DNA from 4 places in the Bradyrhizobium sp. SOJA106 genome. Region 1 is predicted to be linked to each of the others. Evidence: predicted binding sites of a transcription regulator. Region 1 holds the regulator's gene; each other region holds the start of a gene.
The links. Region 1 encodes LexA, which represses DNA repair genes until DNA is damaged. Its sites were predicted from a motif close to TGTTCNNNNTGTGTTCNG; they were not measured.
Positions count from the first base shown of each region.

Region 1 (4,484 bases):
CGGATTCTGAGCTCTCCGCCAAATTGATCAGCAAGGCCGCCGACCTGAAATCGCAAGCCGATCCGCTGCCCGACAAGGATCAGAGTCCCAAAGCGCCGGACGTCAGTCCGGACGAGCAGCCGGGGAGTTGACCGATGCTGGCCGTGGCGCTCGTCCTTCTCATCCTCGCCATGGCCATCCTCATACCGGTCTGTCTCGCCTTCCGGATCATGCCGCGGCGGATTTGACGTCAGTCTTTCACTGCAGTGCGGATCACACAGGATGAATCATCCTGCGTGACCGCCTTTTTGCCTCTGCGCCTGCACTCGGCTAGAACTCTCGCCGCCGATTTGCCCGAAGGGGCGTAGCTGGAGTTTTCACCCGTGGCCCTGATGCCGGTTTCTGACGCGCTTGCCGCGGTGCTTGCCGGCGCAGAGCCGCTGCCTGAAGAGATGGTCGCCCTCGACCACGCCTTCCACCGCGTGCTCGCCCGCCACGTCGCTGCGCGGCGCACGCAGCCGCCGCAGGCGATGTCGGCGATGGATGGCTATGCGGTGCGCGCGGCCGATGCCGCGACAACCGAGTCCCAGCTCACCGTGATCGGCGAAGTCGCGGCGGGCCGGCCGTTTGCGGGATCGGTCGGTAGCGGCGAAGCCGTGCGGATCTTCACCGGCGGCGTCGTTCCCGATGGCGCCGATGCGGTCGTGATCCAGGAGGACACGGTCGTGGACGGCGGGCGCATCACCATCAAGGAAGCGGCAGTGACGGGACGGCACATCCGCCCGGCCGGCGTCGATTTCCGCGAGGGCGACGTGCTGCTGCGCGAGGGCATCCGGCTGACCGAGCGCGACCTTGCACTCGCCGCCGGCATGAATCACCCGCTTCTGCCCGTCCGCCGCCGCCCGAAAGTCGCGATCCTCGCCACCGGCGACGAGCTTGTGATGCCGGGCGCCACGCCTGGCCCCGGCCAGATCGTCTATTCCAATGGCTACGCCCTTCACGCGCTCGCGCGCAGCGAGGGGGCCGATACCGTCGATCTCGGTGTTGCCGCCGATACCCTGGACGCCACCACGGCGGGCATCCGCCGCGCCCGCGAGAGCGGCGCCGACATCCTGATCACCACCGGCGGCGCCTCGGTCGGCGACCACGATCTGGTCCAGCAGGCACTGACGGCCGAGGGGATCGCGATCACATTCTGGAAGATCGCGATGCGGCCCGGCAAGCCGATGATGCATGGACGCCTGGCGGCAATGCGCGTGATCGGGCTGCCCGGCAATCCCGTGTCATCCTATGTGTGTGCCTTCCTGTTCATGGTGCCGCTGATTCGCGCGCTGTCGGGCCGTTCCGTGATTCACCATCGCCGCGAACGGGCGGTGCTCGGCCGCGACGTCGGCGCCAACGACCAGCGTGAGGATTATCTGCGCGCACGGCTGGAGACGCGCGACGACGGCACGCTGATCGCCGTTCCCGTCAATCACCAGGATTCCTCACTGCTTGCGAATCTCGCTGCGGCACAGGCACTTCTGGTGCGCGCGCCGTTCGCGCCGAAGGCCGAAGCGGGCACGCCTTGCGAGGTGCTGCGCCTGCCGGTCTGAACGCGCCGGCTACACGCGTGGCGCGAACTTTGTCGCGTTCACGGTAAATTAAGCAGTTGCGGAACATGTATCGAACATATAGTGTCCGTTCATGATTTGTTTCGAGCATGTAGCGGCTTATCGCTGAATTCAGCGTCTCGGAATCGAACGACATCAACCGGGGGATTTTGGTCGAGATGTTAACGCGCAAACAATACGAGCTCCTGCGGTTCATCAGCGAGCGATTGAAGGAAAGCGGCGTGCCGCCCTCCTTCGACGAGATGAAGGACGCGCTCGATCTGCGCTCGAAGTCGGGCATCCATCGCCTGATCACCGCACTCGAGGAGCGCGGCTTCATCCGCCGCCTGCCCAATCGCGCCCGCGCCATCGAAGTCATCAAGCTGCCCGAGCTGCAGGCCGCGGCCGGCAACCGCCGCGGCTTCACGCCGAGCGTCATCGAAGGCAATCTCGGCAAGGTGAGGACGACGTCCAGCCCGCCCGCCGACGAGGGCGAGCGCCCCGTCGCCGTGCCGGTGATGGGCCGCATTGCGGCCGGCACGCCGATCGAGGCGTTGCAGACTCGCAGCCATACGATCAGCGTCCCGCCCGACATGCTCGGCTCGGGCGAGCATTACGCGCTCGAGGTGCGCGGCGATTCCATGGTGGAAGCCGGCATCCTCGACGGCGACATGGCGCTGATCCAGCGCAACGAGACCGCCGACACCGGCGACATCGTGGTGGCGCTGATCGACGACGAGGAAGCGACCTTGAAGCGCTTCCGCCGTCGTGGCGCCTCGATCGCGCTCGAGCCCGCCAATGCGGCCTATGAGGTGCGCATCCTGCCGCCGAACCGGGTCAAGATTCAGGGCAAGCTGATCGGGCTTTATCGGAAGTACTGATACCGCAAGTCCTGAGCGCGCTGTCCGCGCGCTCCGGTCGGCATCGCCATCAGAGATCGGAGCGGATGATTGTCCGCTCCCGCTGGATAGTCTTTCTGGTTTCGCTCAGATTATCCGGCCCCTGCTCCGACGCTACATCCTCGGCACGCCGCACCAAGCAGACCGCTTCGGGATGGCTTTTGAAGGTTCGAGGAGACGTCATGCGCAAGATCATCCTGAGCACGGTGGCCGCAGCGCTGATTGCGGGATCAACGTCGCAAGCCGTTGCTGCACCATCGCATCGCCATGTCCGCAAGGACACCGCCAAGGAAACGGTAGCGAGCGAGCAAGTCCGAAACGCGCGCAATGCGCTCACGCAGCCATCACAATCGGTCTGGCCATATTCCGGCTGGTCGGCGCCCGCCGGCCGCTGACACGCGCCCACCGAATGCGCGAAAGCAGGGTTTGTTCCTAGCGCCTTCGGGAAAGATAATGTGATCGCATGCTGCGGTGGCGAGCCGCAGATTTGCCTATAACCGCGCAGACGCTATGATGCTTCCACTCTGATAGAGGCCTGCGCCTCGTAAGACAGAGGCGCGGGTTGCTATCTCCGCATGAGGAGCACCCACGATGTGTGACTACAGCCTGCATGCCGTCGCATCGCGCCCTGCCGAAGTCGGCGAGACGATCGTGACGACAACTTTCCGCGGCACCTCGACGCGCGGCTTTGCCTCCGCGGCCGATCCAACAGTCGCGGTCTGCCTGCTGCCGGGAACGGAGCTCGCCTTCGCCGACAACGTCCGCTACGACAATCGCTGGATCTGGACGCGCACCGTCAACTCGCGCGTCGGCAAGTTCGGCAAGATCGATCCGCACATTCCCGATCGCCATCATGATGCGATCGAGTTCCCCGACGGCAAATACGTGCTGGTGACGCAACTCGTCGAAGGCCAGCAAGCAACTGTGCTGCAACTGCCCGTGACGCAGCCGCTTGGCGAGCGCGAGCACAAGCCGCAGGTCAGTGCCGAGAACCGGCCGGCAACTCCGCGTCTGCCGATCGGCTGACGCAGATATCCCGGGCCGACAGCCCGGGCCAGGAAGAGAGATCGCCATCGCCGGCCGTGGCCGGCGACGTGGTGTGGCTTGCGTCTCTCGACATCCGGGCGGACGAGGTCAGCCCACCGCCTTCCCGCCGCACGAAGTTTGCGCTGTCCTGCCTGAATTTTGACCGTCCGCTCCGCAAGTAAATGCCCGATGCTGTCTCGGCTGGTGTCTTGGCTGGCGTCTTGGCACGAGGCGGCGGGCACGTTCGATGAAGACCTTCATTCGCGTCGTTGAGCTCTGGGTACCGGACCGGACGCGCATGCGGCTGGAATTCGGCGGCGGCCTCTACGACGAGGGGCTGTCCGCGTTCAAGGCTGTGAGCGAGGATCTGAATTTCGGATATGACGAGGGACTTCCCGGCAAGGCCTGGGCGAGCGGCCACCCGGTGATTCTCACCAAATTCGCCAACTCCGATTTCAAGCGAACTGATGAGGCGCTGGCGGCGGGACTCACCTGTGGGGTCGCGGTGCCGGTATTTTCAGGCGAATTCCTGCAAGCCGTGATGGTGCTGTTCTGCGGCGACGACGAGGCGCATGTCGGCGCGATCGAGCTCTGGCACAATGATCCTGACGTCTCACACGAGATGGGACTCGTCGATGGCTACTATGGCACTGCCGACATGTTCGAGTTCAACTCCCGCCACACCAGGTTTCCGCGCGGCTTCGGCCTGCCCGGACGCACCTGGAAAGCGGGCCTGCCGCTGATCATCAAGGAACTGCACAACGCCAAGAGCTTTCTGCGCTGGGAGGATGCAGCCGAGATCGGCATCAATCTCGGCGTCGGCATCCCCTACCGAACCGGCACCGACCAGACCTGGGTGCTGACCTTCCTCTCCGCACAGGCATCGCCGATTGCGCGACGCTTCGAGATCTGGGTCCCGAACGAGACCCGCTCCGCGCTCGTCTTCCGCGACGGCGATTGCAGCGCGCAGACCGATCTTGCCGCGCTC
Region 1 covers NZ_CM182549.1:4,816,484-4,820,967, forward strand. The annotation lists gene AC5V87_RS22275 (hypothetical protein) at 1-131, shown strand, start outside; gene AC5V87_RS22280 (molybdopterin molybdotransferase MoeA) at 363-1,574, shown strand; gene lexA (transcriptional repressor LexA) at 1,751-2,452, shown strand; gene AC5V87_RS22290 (hypothetical protein) at 2,653-2,865, shown strand; gene AC5V87_RS22295 (hypothetical protein) at 3,062-3,496, shown strand; gene AC5V87_RS22300 (GAF domain-containing protein) at 3,744-4,484, shown strand, end outside.

Region 2 (4,484 bases), 2.3 Mb from region 1:
CGCGGACCCGGCATGAACGGCATGCCGCGCCAACGCCACCAGGTCATCACCGGCGAAGGCTCCGGCTTCTTCATCTCCGCCGACGGCTATGCCGTGACCAACAACCACGTCGTCGACCATGCCGAGTCCGTGCAGGTGACCATGGATGACGGCACGATCTACACCGCGAAGGTGGTCGGCACCGATCCGAAGACCGATCTCGCGCTGATCAAGGTCGACGGCAAGAAAGACTTCCCGTTTGTGAAGTTCTCCGACCAGAAGCCGCGCATCGGCGACTGGGTGGTCGCGGTCGGCAATCCCTTCGGCCTCGGCGGCACTGTCACGGCGGGCATCGTCTCGGCCAGCGGCCGCGACATCGGCAACGGCCCCTATGACGATTTCATCCAGATCGACGCGCCCATCAACAAGGGCAATTCTGGCGGCCCGGCCTTCGACATGAGCGGCAACGTGATCGGTGTGAACACCGCGATCTTCTCGCCCTCCGGCGGCTCGGTCGGCATCGGCTTCGACATTCCGGCCTCGACCGCGAAGCTCGTCGTCGCGCAGCTCAAGGACAAGGGTGCGGTGACGCGCGGCTGGCTCGGCGTGCAGGTGCAGCCGGTGACGTCGGAGATCGCAGACAGCGTCGGCCTCAAGGAAGCGCGCGGCGCGATCGTCGACAATCCGCAGGACGGCAGCCCGGCGGCGAAGGCGGGCATCGAGGCCGGCGACGTCATCACTGCCGTCAACGGCACCGCGATCAAGGACTCCCGCGATCTCGCCCGCACCATAGCCACCCTGGCGCCAGGCACCTCCGTCAAGCTCGACGTCTTCCACAAGGGTGCAGCCAAGACGGTGACGCTCGCGCTCGGCGAGTTGCCGAACGAGCGGCAGGCCCAAGCCAAGACCGGCGAGGGCAGGATGCAGCCGGACGCCGGCACGCCGCGCCTTGGGCTGAGCCTGGCTCCGGCCGGTGAGGTGCAGGGCGCCGGCCAGAAGGGGGTCGTCGTCACCGAGGTCGATCCGCAAGGGCCTGCGGCGCAGCGCGGCATTCAGACCGGCGACGTCATCCTCAATGTCGGCGGCAAGGCCGTCGCCAATGTCGGCGACGTCCGCTCCGAGCTGGCGCAGGCGAAGTCGTCCGGCAAGCGCAGCGTGCTGTTGCAGGTCAAGAGCGCGGAGGCGACCCGGTTCGTCGCCGTGCCGCTCGCCTGACCCGAATTTCGACCGGTGCGAATGCAAAAGGCGGCCCTTGTGGCCGCCTTTTCTGTTCGCCTTCAGAAGTACCGCGGGATATCCGATAACATTCTCGTTAACGGCAGGGACGATGACCCGGTTCGTCCGAAAAAGCCGTGTTCGCTGATCACTGTTCCGAGTCGTATATCTACCTGGCGGCAACGGAGCCGCCGAGACGGTTGCAAGCGTGGAATTCGAGCTGCCCGCCGCTCCCGTGGAACCGGCCGGTGGCTCGCATTTGATCGGTGCCGAACATGGATCGATTGAAGCTTTCGCTAAAGCGTGCGTTGCTTGTGGCGCCATTGGTGGTGTGGAGCGCAAACGCCGTTGGACGCGATGACGGCCGTTACGCCGACTCGCCCCTCAAGCCGTGGTTCGATAGCCTGCGCAGCCATCTTGGTCCGTGCTGTTCGGATGCGGATGGTTTTGCCGTTGCCGATCCCGACTGGGAATCGCACAACGGGCATTATCGCGTGCGTCTCGACGGGCAATGGGTCGAGGTGCCCGACGAAGCCGTCATCACCGAGCCGAACCGGGCGGGCCGCACCATGGTGTGGCCGGTGAAGACCGCGTTCGGGATTTCGATCCGCTGCTTCATGCCGGGCAGCATGATCTGACACGGATCGGCGCGAGCGCTAACTGCTAACTAAAGCATGATCCGGAAAGGCGTGAAGCGGTTTTCCTTCGCGACAAACGCGGAACTCGTTTGCGCGGAGATCAGGCCCAAGCAACAAGCTAAGGCGCCACGACGATTCATCCCAATCTGATCGCCCTTTAGGAGGATCTGCGCTTCGAGGATTTCTTGGACGATTTCTTGGACGACTTTTTGGACGTCTTTTTCTTGGACGTCTTGCGCTTCGATGCCTTCTTCGGGACCTTCTTGCCTTTCTTGCGCGCCTTCGACAGTCCGATCGCGATCGCCTGCTTGCGGCTCTTCACGCGTCCGCCACGACCGCCACGTCCGCTCTTCGCGGTGCCCTTCTTGTAACGCCGCATTTCGCTTTCGACATCGCTGCCGGAGCTGCGCGAGTAGCGGCGTTTCTTTGCCTTGCGTGCCATGAATGTCCTCCCTTGGCTGGGAGAAAACCTTCGGACACAAGCATGGTTCCAGAAGCGTGCGGAACGTTCCGCCTGGGATGCAGCGTTAGAACGAATTCGCCAGCTCGATCTCCGCCTCCAGCGCGCGGATGCGGCGCGCAGCTTCCGCGAACGACAGATCCCGATCGTATTGTGCCGGCTGGTAGGCCTCCTCGCTGAGCCGCTTCAGCCTCAGCCCCTGCGCGCGGGTCATCTGCTCCATAAGAAAAGCCTTGGCGTCGTATTTACCTTGAACCTGCATGTCGCTGCTCCGTCCTGAAATTGCGGCTTGACTATATGTTCTTATTTTGTTCTAACAAGCCATGGACAACAGAATTAATGAAATTCGACGTAAAATCAGCGCCTTGAGGCTGGAGATGGCCGACATCGAGGCGTCCGTGCGCGACCTCGTCAATCGCGATCGCGACTGCACGGAAAAGGTCCTGGCGCAGATGGATCTGCGCGGGAAGATCAATCTGCTGATCGGCGAATGGAGGGCCGCCGGCGGTGGCGACGTCCTGCCTGACGTCCGCGACCGCGTGCGCCTTCGCCCGGTGAAGACAGCCGCCAGTCCGGTGCGCGCAATCGCGCGCCGCTGAGCGTTTCGGGAGGCGAGCGGTGGACGAAGACCCGGACACGTACCGGATTCTAACACTGCGCGCCGAAATCCTCGAACTCGGCTCCGCGATCCGGCAATTGCAGCGCGAGGGTCTCGATGACGCTGCAGCCCAGCTCCTGATTGCCCGCAAGCGCGCGCAACTCGAGCAGCTCGTGAAAGCCAACGCCGTGGGGCGCGTTTAACATCCCTGACATCCGACGCAGCTAAAGCGAGCGCGCTACGCGACACGCTGGAGCTCGCCGATGCTCGATGCCGAAATCGCCGCCTTGATACAGGCCGTGCTGGACGACGCCTGCGCCGGGCTTCGTCTCTCCGAACTGGCGACGCGCGAGCGTGTCGCCACGCGATTGCGTGAGGCCGCGCAAACAGATCGCCGCTCGATCGAGGATCTGAAACAGGCGGCGCGAGATGCTCTGGTCCGCGCACCGACGATGTGGCGCTAGCCCGGTGCGGCGATGATCGGACCGCCATCATGCCGCTGCGGCAAGCCGCACATCCCCGTGAGATGCCGCAAATTGGCCGGAACGGACGCCGGCTCGACCGATTGACCGAGCTCCTCTCATAGCGATGGAGCGTTCCATGGATATCAAGGGCAAGACGGTTGCCATCCTCGCTACACACGGTTTCGAGCAGTCGGAACTGGAAGTGCCGCGCGATCGCCTGAAGCAGGCCGGCGCGACGGTTCACGTCATCTCGCTCGCGGCGGGCGAGATCAAGGGCTGGGACAAGAAGGATTGGGGACGTCCAGTAAAGGTCGACAAGACGCTCGACCAGGTTTCCAGCAACGATTACGACGCGATCGTGCTGCCTGGTGGCCAGATCAATCCGGACCTCTTGCGCGTCGAGCCGAAGGCGCTGTCCTTCATCAAGGAGATCTTCAATGCCAAGAAGATCGTCGCCGCCGTCTGCCATGCGCCCTGGCTCCTGATCGAGACCGGCATCGCCAAGGGTCGCAAGATGACGTCATACAAGTCGATCAAGACCGACGTCATCAACGCCGGCGCGACATGGGAAGACTCACAAGTCGTCGTCGACCAGGGCGTCATCACCTCGCGCAACCCCGGCGACCTCGACGCCTTCAGCGCCAAGATCATCGAAGAGGTGAAGGAAGGCCGTCACATCCAGCGTAGCGCTGCGTGACCTTTGCTGCTGCACCGTTTCGACGAAAAGCCCCGCGTTGCCGCGGGGCTCTGTTTGAGATGCGGCCGAAGCTACGTGAGCTTACTTGCTCATGCCACCCTTCGTCATCGTGCCGCCCTGATCGGAGCCCGGGCCAGAACCGCCCTGGCCGGAAGCGTCGGGGCCCCTGGAGGGCTTGGTGTTGGCGCCGGTGGTCTGCGACGATGACATCGAGGATCCATGCTTGGCCTTATGCGACTTGGCCTGCGCGGCGAACGGGGCGGCTGCAAGGCCGGTTGCCAGCATCACGGCGAGAACGAGCTTGGTTGTCTTCATGCGCGGGAACTCCCTGGGTTAAAATGACGCACTCTGCCAACCGCCATCCGTCGCAGGAGTTCCCAACAAAGATCTCCGTCGCTTCACGCAAGGTTCAAGGTTGCTTGTCCTCCGCGAG
Region 2 covers NZ_CM182549.1:2,507,470-2,511,953, forward strand. The annotation lists gene AC5V87_RS11110 (Do family serine endopeptidase) at 1-1,194, shown strand, start outside; gene AC5V87_RS11115 (hypothetical protein) at 1,470-1,832, shown strand; gene AC5V87_RS11120 (DUF6496 domain-containing protein) at 1,990-2,274, opposite strand; gene AC5V87_RS11125 (DUF3072 domain-containing protein) at 2,360-2,554, opposite strand; gene AC5V87_RS11130 (hypothetical protein) at 2,670-2,891, shown strand; gene AC5V87_RS11135 (hypothetical protein) at 2,911-3,093, shown strand; gene AC5V87_RS11140 (hypothetical protein) at 3,154-3,354, shown strand; gene AC5V87_RS11145 (type 1 glutamine amidotransferase domain-containing protein) at 3,491-4,051, shown strand; gene AC5V87_RS11150 (hypothetical protein) at 4,133-4,366, opposite strand; gene AC5V87_RS11155 (hypothetical protein) at 4,461-4,484, opposite strand, start outside.
Region 2: the regulator LexA is predicted to act here: its motif matches at 2,591-2,608, upstream of AC5V87_RS11125 (DUF3072 domain-containing protein).

Region 3 (4,484 bases), 3.1 Mb from region 1:
GTCGAGCCCGACAGCGCCAGCGGCAGCCCCGAGGAAAAACCGAGGAACAGCACGATCAGTACCCGCGATTGCAGGTACACGCCCAGGCTCTCGCGCCATGAGGTCGCGGGGGCGGGGCTAGCGGCGGGGGAGGTCACCTCGGGTGCGGTCATGGGGCGGTGTTAGCAGATTCTGGAGGGGCGGTCAGTGAGGCGGGAGCTCTTAACTCCCCTCTTGTCATCGTCCGCGAAGGCGAACGATCCAGTAATCACCAGCATTTCGGCTCAATCACACCCGCTGCGGCGTACTGGATGCCCCGCCTTCGCGGGGCATGACAGCGTCATGGCGGCCCGGCTATCTCGTGATAGAGATCATCCCAATTCGGATTGTGCTGCTCGATAATCGGACCTTCCAGGCCCTGTTCCACTTCTTCAGCCGCTTCTCCCGCTTGATCGCGTTTTCGGGATCGTCGAACTGCTCGAAGTAGACAAGCCGGGCGACGTCGTACTTTTCAGTGAAGCTCTCAATGAGTTTGGACTTGTGCTGCGCTACGCGGCGGATGAGGTCATTGGTCACGCCGATGTACAGCGTACCGCCAATCCCGCTGGCGAGGAAGTAGACGTAGTAGTGGCGTGTGCCCATCTGCCGCCTCCCACTGCGCTGTCATCGTCCGCGAAGGCGGACGATCCAGTAATCACCAGCGTCTCGGTTCAACCACAATCGCTGCGACGTATTGGATGCCTCCGCCTTCGCGGGGCGTGACAATGTACTACAATTCTACTCCCCCGCCTGGAGCTTCCGCGGAAACAGCTCGCCCGCGCCCGTCGCCACCAGCCGCGGGCTTTCCGGCGCGTCGGTCTTGCTGAAATCGAGCTCTTCGATTCGCCCCGCCCGCTTCTCGATCTTGTCGGCGGAGATCAGGATCTGGCGGACGTCCTCGTTGGCGTCGGCGAAATGCTTCTGCAGCTTCAGCACGCGCTCGCGCAGGCGGCCGAGATCGTCGCCGAGCTTGATCACCTCGGTTTGGATCAGGTCGGCGGCATCGCGCATGCGTGCGTCCTTCATGATCTGCTGCATCACCTGGATCGCGAGCATCAGGAGCGAGGGCGACACCAGCACCACGCGGGCGCGATAGGCCTTCTGGATCACGTCGTCGAAACCGTCATGGATCTCGGCGTAGACCGATTCCGACGGCACGAACATCAGCGCCATCTCCTGGGTCTCGCCGGCGACGAGATATTTCTCCGCGATGTCGCTGACATGCTTCATCACGTCGCCGCGCAGCCGCTGCGTGGCGAGGCGCTTCTCCTCGTCGGTGCGGGCATCGTGCAGCGCCGTCATCGCCTCCAGCGGGAATTTGGCGTCGATGCAGAGCGGGCGCTGGTCGGGCAGGAACACGACGCAGTCCGGGCGCTTGCCGGTCGAAAGCGTGAACTGGAACTCGTAAGACCCTTTCGGCAGACCGTCCTGGACGATCGCCTCCATGCGCGCCTGGCCGAAGGCGCCGCGCGACTGCTTGTTGGCGAGCACGTCGCGCAAGGTGGTCACCTGCGTGGTGAGGTCGGTGAGGTTCTTGTGCGCGTTGTCGATGATGCCGAGCCGCTCGTGCAGCGCCCGCAGGCTCTCCATGGTGTTGCGGGTCGAGTGTTCCATGGACTGGCCGACGCGGTGGGTCACCGAATCCAGCCGCTCATTGACCGCCCGGGCCATCTCGGCCTGGCGGCCGGCCAGCGCCTGGGTCATGGCGTCGACCCGGCCGGAGGCCTCGGCCTGGGCGCGCAGCACCTGGGCCAGGCGCTCCTCGAGCTCGTCGGCCCGGATCGCCTGGGCCGTGGCGAGTTCCGCGCCGCGCCGTCCCGAGCGCGCGATCACGACCGCAATCACAACCAGCAGGATGAGGACCAGCGCGCCGAAGCCGATCAGCGCATCGATGGTGCGCACCGGCCAGTCGCCAGCCAAGAAAATGATCTCGTTCATGCCAGCCCTTCTAGCCGATTCGCATTGAGGCGCGAACGAAGAGGGAACGTATTTGGTAAAGAACTCCCTAAATTTTATGGTTAACGAAACCTGAAGTTTTATCGTGAGTGGAGCGTGAGCCGGGTTCCTGGCCGCATTGACCGCATCCGGCGCGCGGCTTAAATCGCCGACATGGCCCTACGAGAAATCATCATCCTGCCGGACAAGCAGCTGCGACTGGTCTCCAAGCCGATCGAGAAGGTCACGCCGGAGATCCGCAAGCTTGCCGACGACATGTTCGAGACCATGTACGACGCTCCCGGGATCGGGCTTGCGGCGATCCAGGTCGCGCAGCCGCTGCGGCTGATCACCATGGACCTCGCCAAGCCCAACCAGGACGGCGAGACCAAGCCGGAACCGCGCGTGTTCATCAACCCCGAGATCATCGCGTCCTCCGAGGAGCTGTCCACCTACGAAGAAGGCTGCCTGTCGATCCCCGAATATTACGAGGAGGTCGAGCGCCCCGCGAAGGTGCGCGTGCGCTTCACCGATCTCGACGGCAAGGTGCACGAGGAGGATGCCGAAGGCCTCTACGCCACCTGCATCCAGCACGAGATCGACCATCTCAACGGCGTGCTGTTCGTCGATTATCTGTCGAAGCTCAAGCGCGACCGCGTGATGAAGAAGTTCGAGAAAGCCGCCAAGCGCGCGGGCGAGTAGGGCTCTGCGTCGTTCCGGGGCGATGCGCAGCATCGAACCCGGAACCTCGAGATTCCGGGTTCGGCTCTTCGAGCCGCCCCGGAACGACCCGTCACTGGATTTGCGTCGTTCGCAGGTTTCCCCATGCCCCTCCGCCTCATCTTCATGGGCACGCCCGATTTCTCCGTGCCGACGCTGCTCGAGCTGGTCGCGCACGGCCACGAGATCGCGGCGGTCTACACCCGCGCGCCGAAGCCGGGCGGGCGGCGCGGCTTGCAACTGCAGCCGACCCCGGTCGAGGAAGCCGCGCGAAAGCTCGGCGTGCCCGTGCTGACGCCGAAGACGTTGAGGACACCGGAAGCGCTGGAAGAATTTCGCGCCTTCGACGCCGATGCAGCCGTCGTCGTCGCCTACGGCATGATCCTGCCGCAGGCGATACTCGATGCGCCGAAGCTCGGCTGCTACAATCTGCACGCCTCGCTCCTGCCGCGCTGGCGCGGCGCCGCGCCGATCAACCGCGCGATCATGGCCGGCGACGCCGAAAGCGGCGTGATGGTGATGAAGATGGATGTCGGCCTCGATACCGGCGACGTCGCGATGGCCGAAAGGCTTCCGATCACCGACACCATGACCGCGCTCGACCTGCACGATCGCCTCTCCCGTCTCGGCGCCGATCTGATGGTCCGCACCATGGCCGCGCTCGAACGCGGCGGGCTCCAGCTCAAAAAGCAGAGCGAGGACGGCGTCACCTATGCCGCCAAGATCGACAAGGCCGAGGCGCGGATCGACTGGACGAAGTCGGCGCGCGCGGTGCTCCGCCACATCCACGGCCTGTCCCCGTTCCCCGGCGCCTGGACCGAACTTGACGGCCTAGCCGACAATGCGCGCGTCAAGATCCTGCGTTGCGAGCTGGCGAAAGGCTCGGGCGCGCCGGGCGAGGTGCTCGACGACCTCCTCACCATCGCCTGCGGGGAGGGCGCGATCCGCATCATCGAGCTGCAGCGCGAAGGCAAGGCCCGCATGCAGGCCGCGGACTTCCTGCGCGGTGTGCCGCTGAGGGCGGGAGCCAAATTCACCTAAGGCTGTCATACGCCGCGAAGGCGGGGTATCCAGTACGCCGAGGCTTCTCGCCTGAGCAGAGATGTCTCGGAGTACTGGATCATCCGCCTTCGCGGATGATGACACCACCCGGATTGAGATGCCCCGCTACAAGCTCACCATCGAATATGACGGCGCGCCGTTCTTCGGCTGGCAGATCCAGGACACGCTGCCGTCGGTGCAGGGCGCGCTGGAAGCGGCCGTGAAGGCGATGACCGGCGCGGATTTGCGCGTGCACGGCGCCGGCCGAACCGATGCCGGTGTGCATGCGCGCGGCCAGGTCGCGCATGTCGATGTCGAGAAGCAGTTTCCGCCGGGCCGCTTTCGCGACGGGCTCAATGCGCATCTGCGCCCGCATCCGATCGCGGTGCTCGAGGCGGAGATCGTCCCTGATACATTCGAGGCGCGCTTCTCGGCCGTGAAGCGCCACTACCGCTATCGCGTCATCAACACCCGCGCCAATCTCGCGCTCGACGTCGGCCACGCTTGGCGGGTGCCGCGCCGGCTCGATGCCGATGCGATGCATGCGGCAGCGCAGCGCCTGCTCGGCAAGCACGATTTCACCACCTTCCGCGACACCGAGTGCCAGGCCAAGTCGCCGGAGAAGACGCTCGACCAGCTCGACGTGCTGCGCGACGGCCGCGAGATCACCATCGTGACGTCGGCACGCTCGTTCCTGCATAGCCAGGTCCGCTCGATGGTGGGATCGCTGGTCTGGGTCGGCGAGGGCCGCTGGACCGCGGACGACCTCT
Region 3 covers NZ_CM182549.1:7,942,204-7,946,687, reverse strand. The annotation lists gene AC5V87_RS37545 (AmpG family muropeptide MFS transporter) at 1-152, opposite strand, end outside; partial or broken gene AC5V87_RS37540 (GIY-YIG nuclease family protein) at 320-621, opposite strand; gene AC5V87_RS37535 (DNA recombination protein RmuC) at 757-1,956, opposite strand; gene def (peptide deformylase) at 2,128-2,655, shown strand; gene fmt (methionyl-tRNA formyltransferase) at 2,779-3,714, shown strand; gene truA (tRNA pseudouridine(38-40) synthase TruA) at 3,833-4,484, shown strand, end outside.
Region 3: the regulator LexA is predicted to act here: its motif matches at 1,988-2,005, upstream of AC5V87_RS37535 (DNA recombination protein RmuC).

Region 4 (4,484 bases), 3.1 Mb from region 1:
TGGCGTGCTGATCCCGATGGCCTTCACGCTGGTCTTCACCAGGCTGCCGAAGGGCCAGCAGCCGATCGGCCTTGCCATGTTCTCGCTCGCCGTGACCTTTGCCCCGGCCATCGGCCCGACCATCGGCGGCTACCTCACCGAGAATTACGGCTGGCAGACCATCTTCTTCGTCAACGTGCTGCCCACCGCGGTCATGGTGACGACGCATTTCTTCACGCTGGAACGCCAGCCGCTGAACCTTGGCCTGCTGCGTGAAGGCGACTGGTTCGGCATCGCCACCATGGCGGTGGGCCTCGCCTCGCTCCAGGCCGTGCTGGAGGAAGGCAACAAGGACGATTGGTTCGGCTCGCCGTTCATCGTGCGGCTCGCAATCATCTCCGCGGTCAGTTTGTCGCTGTTCGTCTACAACGAGCTGGTGGTCGAGAAGCCCCTGCTGCGCCTGCGCCTCCTGACGCAGTGGAATTTCGGCGTCGGCACCATCGCCGCAGTGTTCCTCGGTTTTGCGCTGTTCGGCTCGGTCTATCTGCTGCCGGCCTATCTCGGCCAGGTGCAGGGCTACAATGCCGAGCAGATCGGCAACGTGCTGGCCTGGACCGGCCTGCCGCAGCTCTTGCTGATTCCGCTGGTGCCGAAGCTGATGCAGCGGTTCGATGCCCGCTATATCGCGACCATCGGCCTGCTGCTGTTCGCCGCGAGCTCCTTCATGAACATCATGATGTCGCTCGATTACTCAGGCGACCAGTTCTTCGTCCCCAACGTCGTGCGCGCCGTGGGTCAGGCACTGACGCTCGCGCCGCTGTCTGCGCTCAGCCTCGGCAGCGTCGCGCCGCAGGACGCGCCGGCGGCCTCCGGCATCTCCAACATGATGCGCAATCTGGGCGGCGCCATCGGCACCGCGGTGCTGGCGACGATCGTCACCAAGCGCGAGCAGTTCCACTCCAACATCATCGGCCATTCCGTCACGCTCGGCCGCGAGGAAGTCCGCGGCCGCATCGCGCAGATGACCAATTACTTCATCGCGCACGGCGTGCCCGACCCCAATGCCGCGCGCGAGCAGGCCATCATCGCGCTCGGCAAGACGGTCAGGCGCCAGGCGCTGGTGATGGGCTATTCCGACACTTTTGCGGTGATCGGCGTGGTGCTCGTGCTCGCCGCGATCGCGGTGCTGCTGACGCGGCGGGTAAAGGCGGCGGGTGGCGGGGGTGCGCACTAACAACTCGTCCATCGATTGCAATTTGTCCCGGCCGCCACGCTTGACGGTCGCCTTCTTTTGTGTTCCCTATATGTTCTAATCAATTGCAGGTTGTGAAAAAAGGAGCGTTTCGTGAGCGAGACCGAGGTCGAGATCGTGCCGGTTCAACTCGTGCTGCACGACGACGAAGACGTTCCGCGTGAGTTCATTGTCGACCTGTTGAACCGTGTCTTCGGCAAGTCGGACAGCGAGGCAGCTTCCGTCATGGCCAGCATCGAGAAGCACGCGACCGCTGTCTGTGGTCCTTACCCACCGTCCGTAGCGGACGCCCTACTGGAATCTGCCAGACGGCGCATCAGTATCGCCGGCCATTCTCTCGTGATCATGCGGGAAACGGCGAAGCCTTGCTGCGGCCTTTGCGGTCAACCTACAGCGCAATCGGAAGTGCAGTTGACGGACCGTACAGTATGGTTGTGCGCCGATTGCGTGCGCGCGGCAGCAACCGCATCCCAGGAACTCCCCGAAGAAGAGCTTAACTACGCGTTCAGTGTCCTGAATTCGTATTTTGCCGACGTCCCGCGCAGCCAGCTCGTAACCACGGTCCGCCAGTTTCCCGGCCACATGCGCGCAGATGTCCAATCCGCCATCGATCGACTATTCGCCGCGCCGATACGGTTATTCGGCCTCGCCGAGGATCGTCGCTACGAAACACTATCGATGTCGCGACTGATGCAGGACGATAATTTTGCAGTAACCATCGCACCACTTCAGTACAACGACGTTGATATCGGCGAACCGACACCGGCCAAGTGCCTCGACAACGGTCTCTGGCTTTGCACTGCGTCGGGCCTTCGCTACGCGATACTTCTGGCTATTCATCGGGAATACGGCCGTGAGACTGGCGTGCGAATCGAAATCATGGTGCCGGCCGGGGCCGCGGGAGCGGAACTTGTCCAACAGTGCTTTGCCGCATTGGAGGACGCAGTGCAGGCTGCGCGCACCTATCGCGGCAAGATCCTCTCTCTCGATGCCGATTCCGACTACCGCGGCCGCTCGCGCGGCATCACGGTGCACCGGCTTCCTTCCGTCAGTCGCGATGAAGTGATCCTGCCCGAACAGACGTTACGGCTACTTGATCGCAACGTCCTGAACTTCGTGGGTACGCGGGATGTTCTGCGCCGCCTCGGCCAATCGACCCGGAAGGGTATCTTGCTCTACGGCCCACCCGGCACGGGCAAGACTCACACCATCCGTTATCTCGCGACCCACCTGCCCGGACATACGACGCTGATCATCACGGCGGAGCAAATCGGCCTGCTCGGCGCCTACATGAATCTCGCTCGCCTCCTGCAACCGGCCATGGTTGTGATCGAAGACGTCGATCTGATTGCGCGGGCGCGTGAGAACATGAGCGGTTGCGAAGAACCGCTGCTCAATCGACTACTCAATGAGATGGATGGCTTGAAGCAGGACGCTGACATCCTGTTCGTGCTGACGACCAATCGGCCTCAGCAACTCGAAGGCGCTCTCGCAGGCCGCCCGGGACGTATCGACCAGGCGATCGAAGTGCCGCTTCCCGACGAGACCGGCCGCACCAAGCTGGTCCGGCTCTACGGCAAGGGACTGCCGCTCGCCGATGCAGTCGTCACTGAGGCGGCCCGACGCAGCGAAGGGACGAGTTGCGCATTCATTAAGGAATTGATGCGGCGGCTTGCGCAGGCGAGCCTCGCGCGCGATGGGGGCAAATCCGTCATCTCCGCCGATATCGACGAGGCGCTCGACGACATGCTGTTCTCCGGCGGTCGGCTCAATGCCCGGTTGCTGGGAGGTGCACAGGCGATGGCGGCGGGATAAACTGCCTGTCTCAGAACGATCCAAACGCGCTGCCCAAGGCGATCACGACGACCAATGCCAGCAGCGACGTCACGATTCCCACCATCACGATGTCGAAATAGCTGTCGCGATGCGTCAGGCCGCAGATCGCGAGCAGGCTCACCACCGCACCATTGTGCGGCAGGATATCGAGCGTGCCCGAACCGATCACCGCGACGCGATGCATCAGCGCAAGGTCGATGCCGGTTCGTGCAGCGAGATCGACATAAGTCTCCCCGAGTGCATCGAGAGCAATGGTCAGGCCGCCCGACGCGGAGCCGGTCAGCGCAGCCAGGATGTTGGTCGCAACCGCCAGCGAGACCAGCGGGCCGCCTTCGATCGCCAGCACCCAGTCGCGCACGGTCGTGAACGCCGGCAGCGCGGCGACGACCGCGCCGAATCCGACCAGGCTCGCGACGCTGAATGCGGGTAGCACCGACGCGTTGGCGCCAGCGTCCATGGTCTGCCGCAACGCCGGCAGGCGCGACCAGTTCAGCACGATGGTTGTGACGATGGCCGCAGTCAGCGCCACCGTGACCGACCATACGCCCGCAACCGCGGCAAGCGACGTCCCGCCGAAGCGCTGCTCGGCGAGGTAGCTGACATCGAGCCGACGAGCGACATCACCAGATTGACGACTACTACGACGATCAACGGCAGGACCGCATTCAGGACCGGTGGGGCCTTGTCACTGCGATGGCCATGTTGCAGCTCCGCCGGATCGAACTCCCGCGCCGTCGTCGCTCGCTCGCGCACGAGCTCGTCAGCAGCGGCGCGCTCGGTCACATCCTCGACATCGTCACCATAGCTCTCGCCGGTGCGCCGCGCCTTGGCCTCTGCGCGATGCAGCCACCACAACCCCGTGCCGAGCATGATCAGAGAGGCGACGATACCAAGGCCCGGCGCAGCAAAGGGTGTCGTGCCGAAGAACGGCATCGGAATCGCATTCTGGATCGAGGGCGTGCCGGGCAAAGCCGACATGGTGAAGGTCGACGTCCCCAGCACGATCGCGGCCGGAATCAGCCGCCGCGGAATTTCAGCCGCACGAAATAGCGAGCGGGCCATCGGCACGATGACGAAGAAGCCGACGAACAAGCTGACGCCGCCATAGGTCACCGCCGCGCCGGCCAGCACCACGGCCAGGACCACGCGGCGCTCGCCGAGATGCTTGGCCATAGTGGCGGCCACCGAGGTCACCGCTCCGCTGTCGTCCATCAGCTTGCCGAACACGGCGCCGAGCAGGAAGATCGGAAAGAACTGCGCCAGAAATGCCGCTGCATTCACCATGAAGACCTGGGTGAGATTTGCCAGCAGCGGCTCGCCGCCAAACAACGCAGCCACCAGCGCGGCGAACGGCGCGAGCAAGAGCACGCTCCAGCCGCGAAACGCGAACAGCACCAGCAGGCCGAGCCCGACGAGC
Region 4 covers NZ_CM182549.1:7,882,205-7,886,688, forward strand. The annotation lists gene AC5V87_RS37250 (MDR family MFS transporter) at 1-1,213, shown strand, start outside; gene AC5V87_RS37255 (ATP-dependent Clp protease adaptor ClpS) at 1,325-3,046, shown strand; gene AC5V87_RS37260 (hypothetical protein) at 3,057-3,596, opposite strand; gene AC5V87_RS37265 (GntP family permease) at 3,587-4,484, opposite strand, start outside.
Region 4: the regulator LexA is predicted to act here: its motif matches at 1,274-1,291, upstream of AC5V87_RS37255 (ATP-dependent Clp protease adaptor ClpS).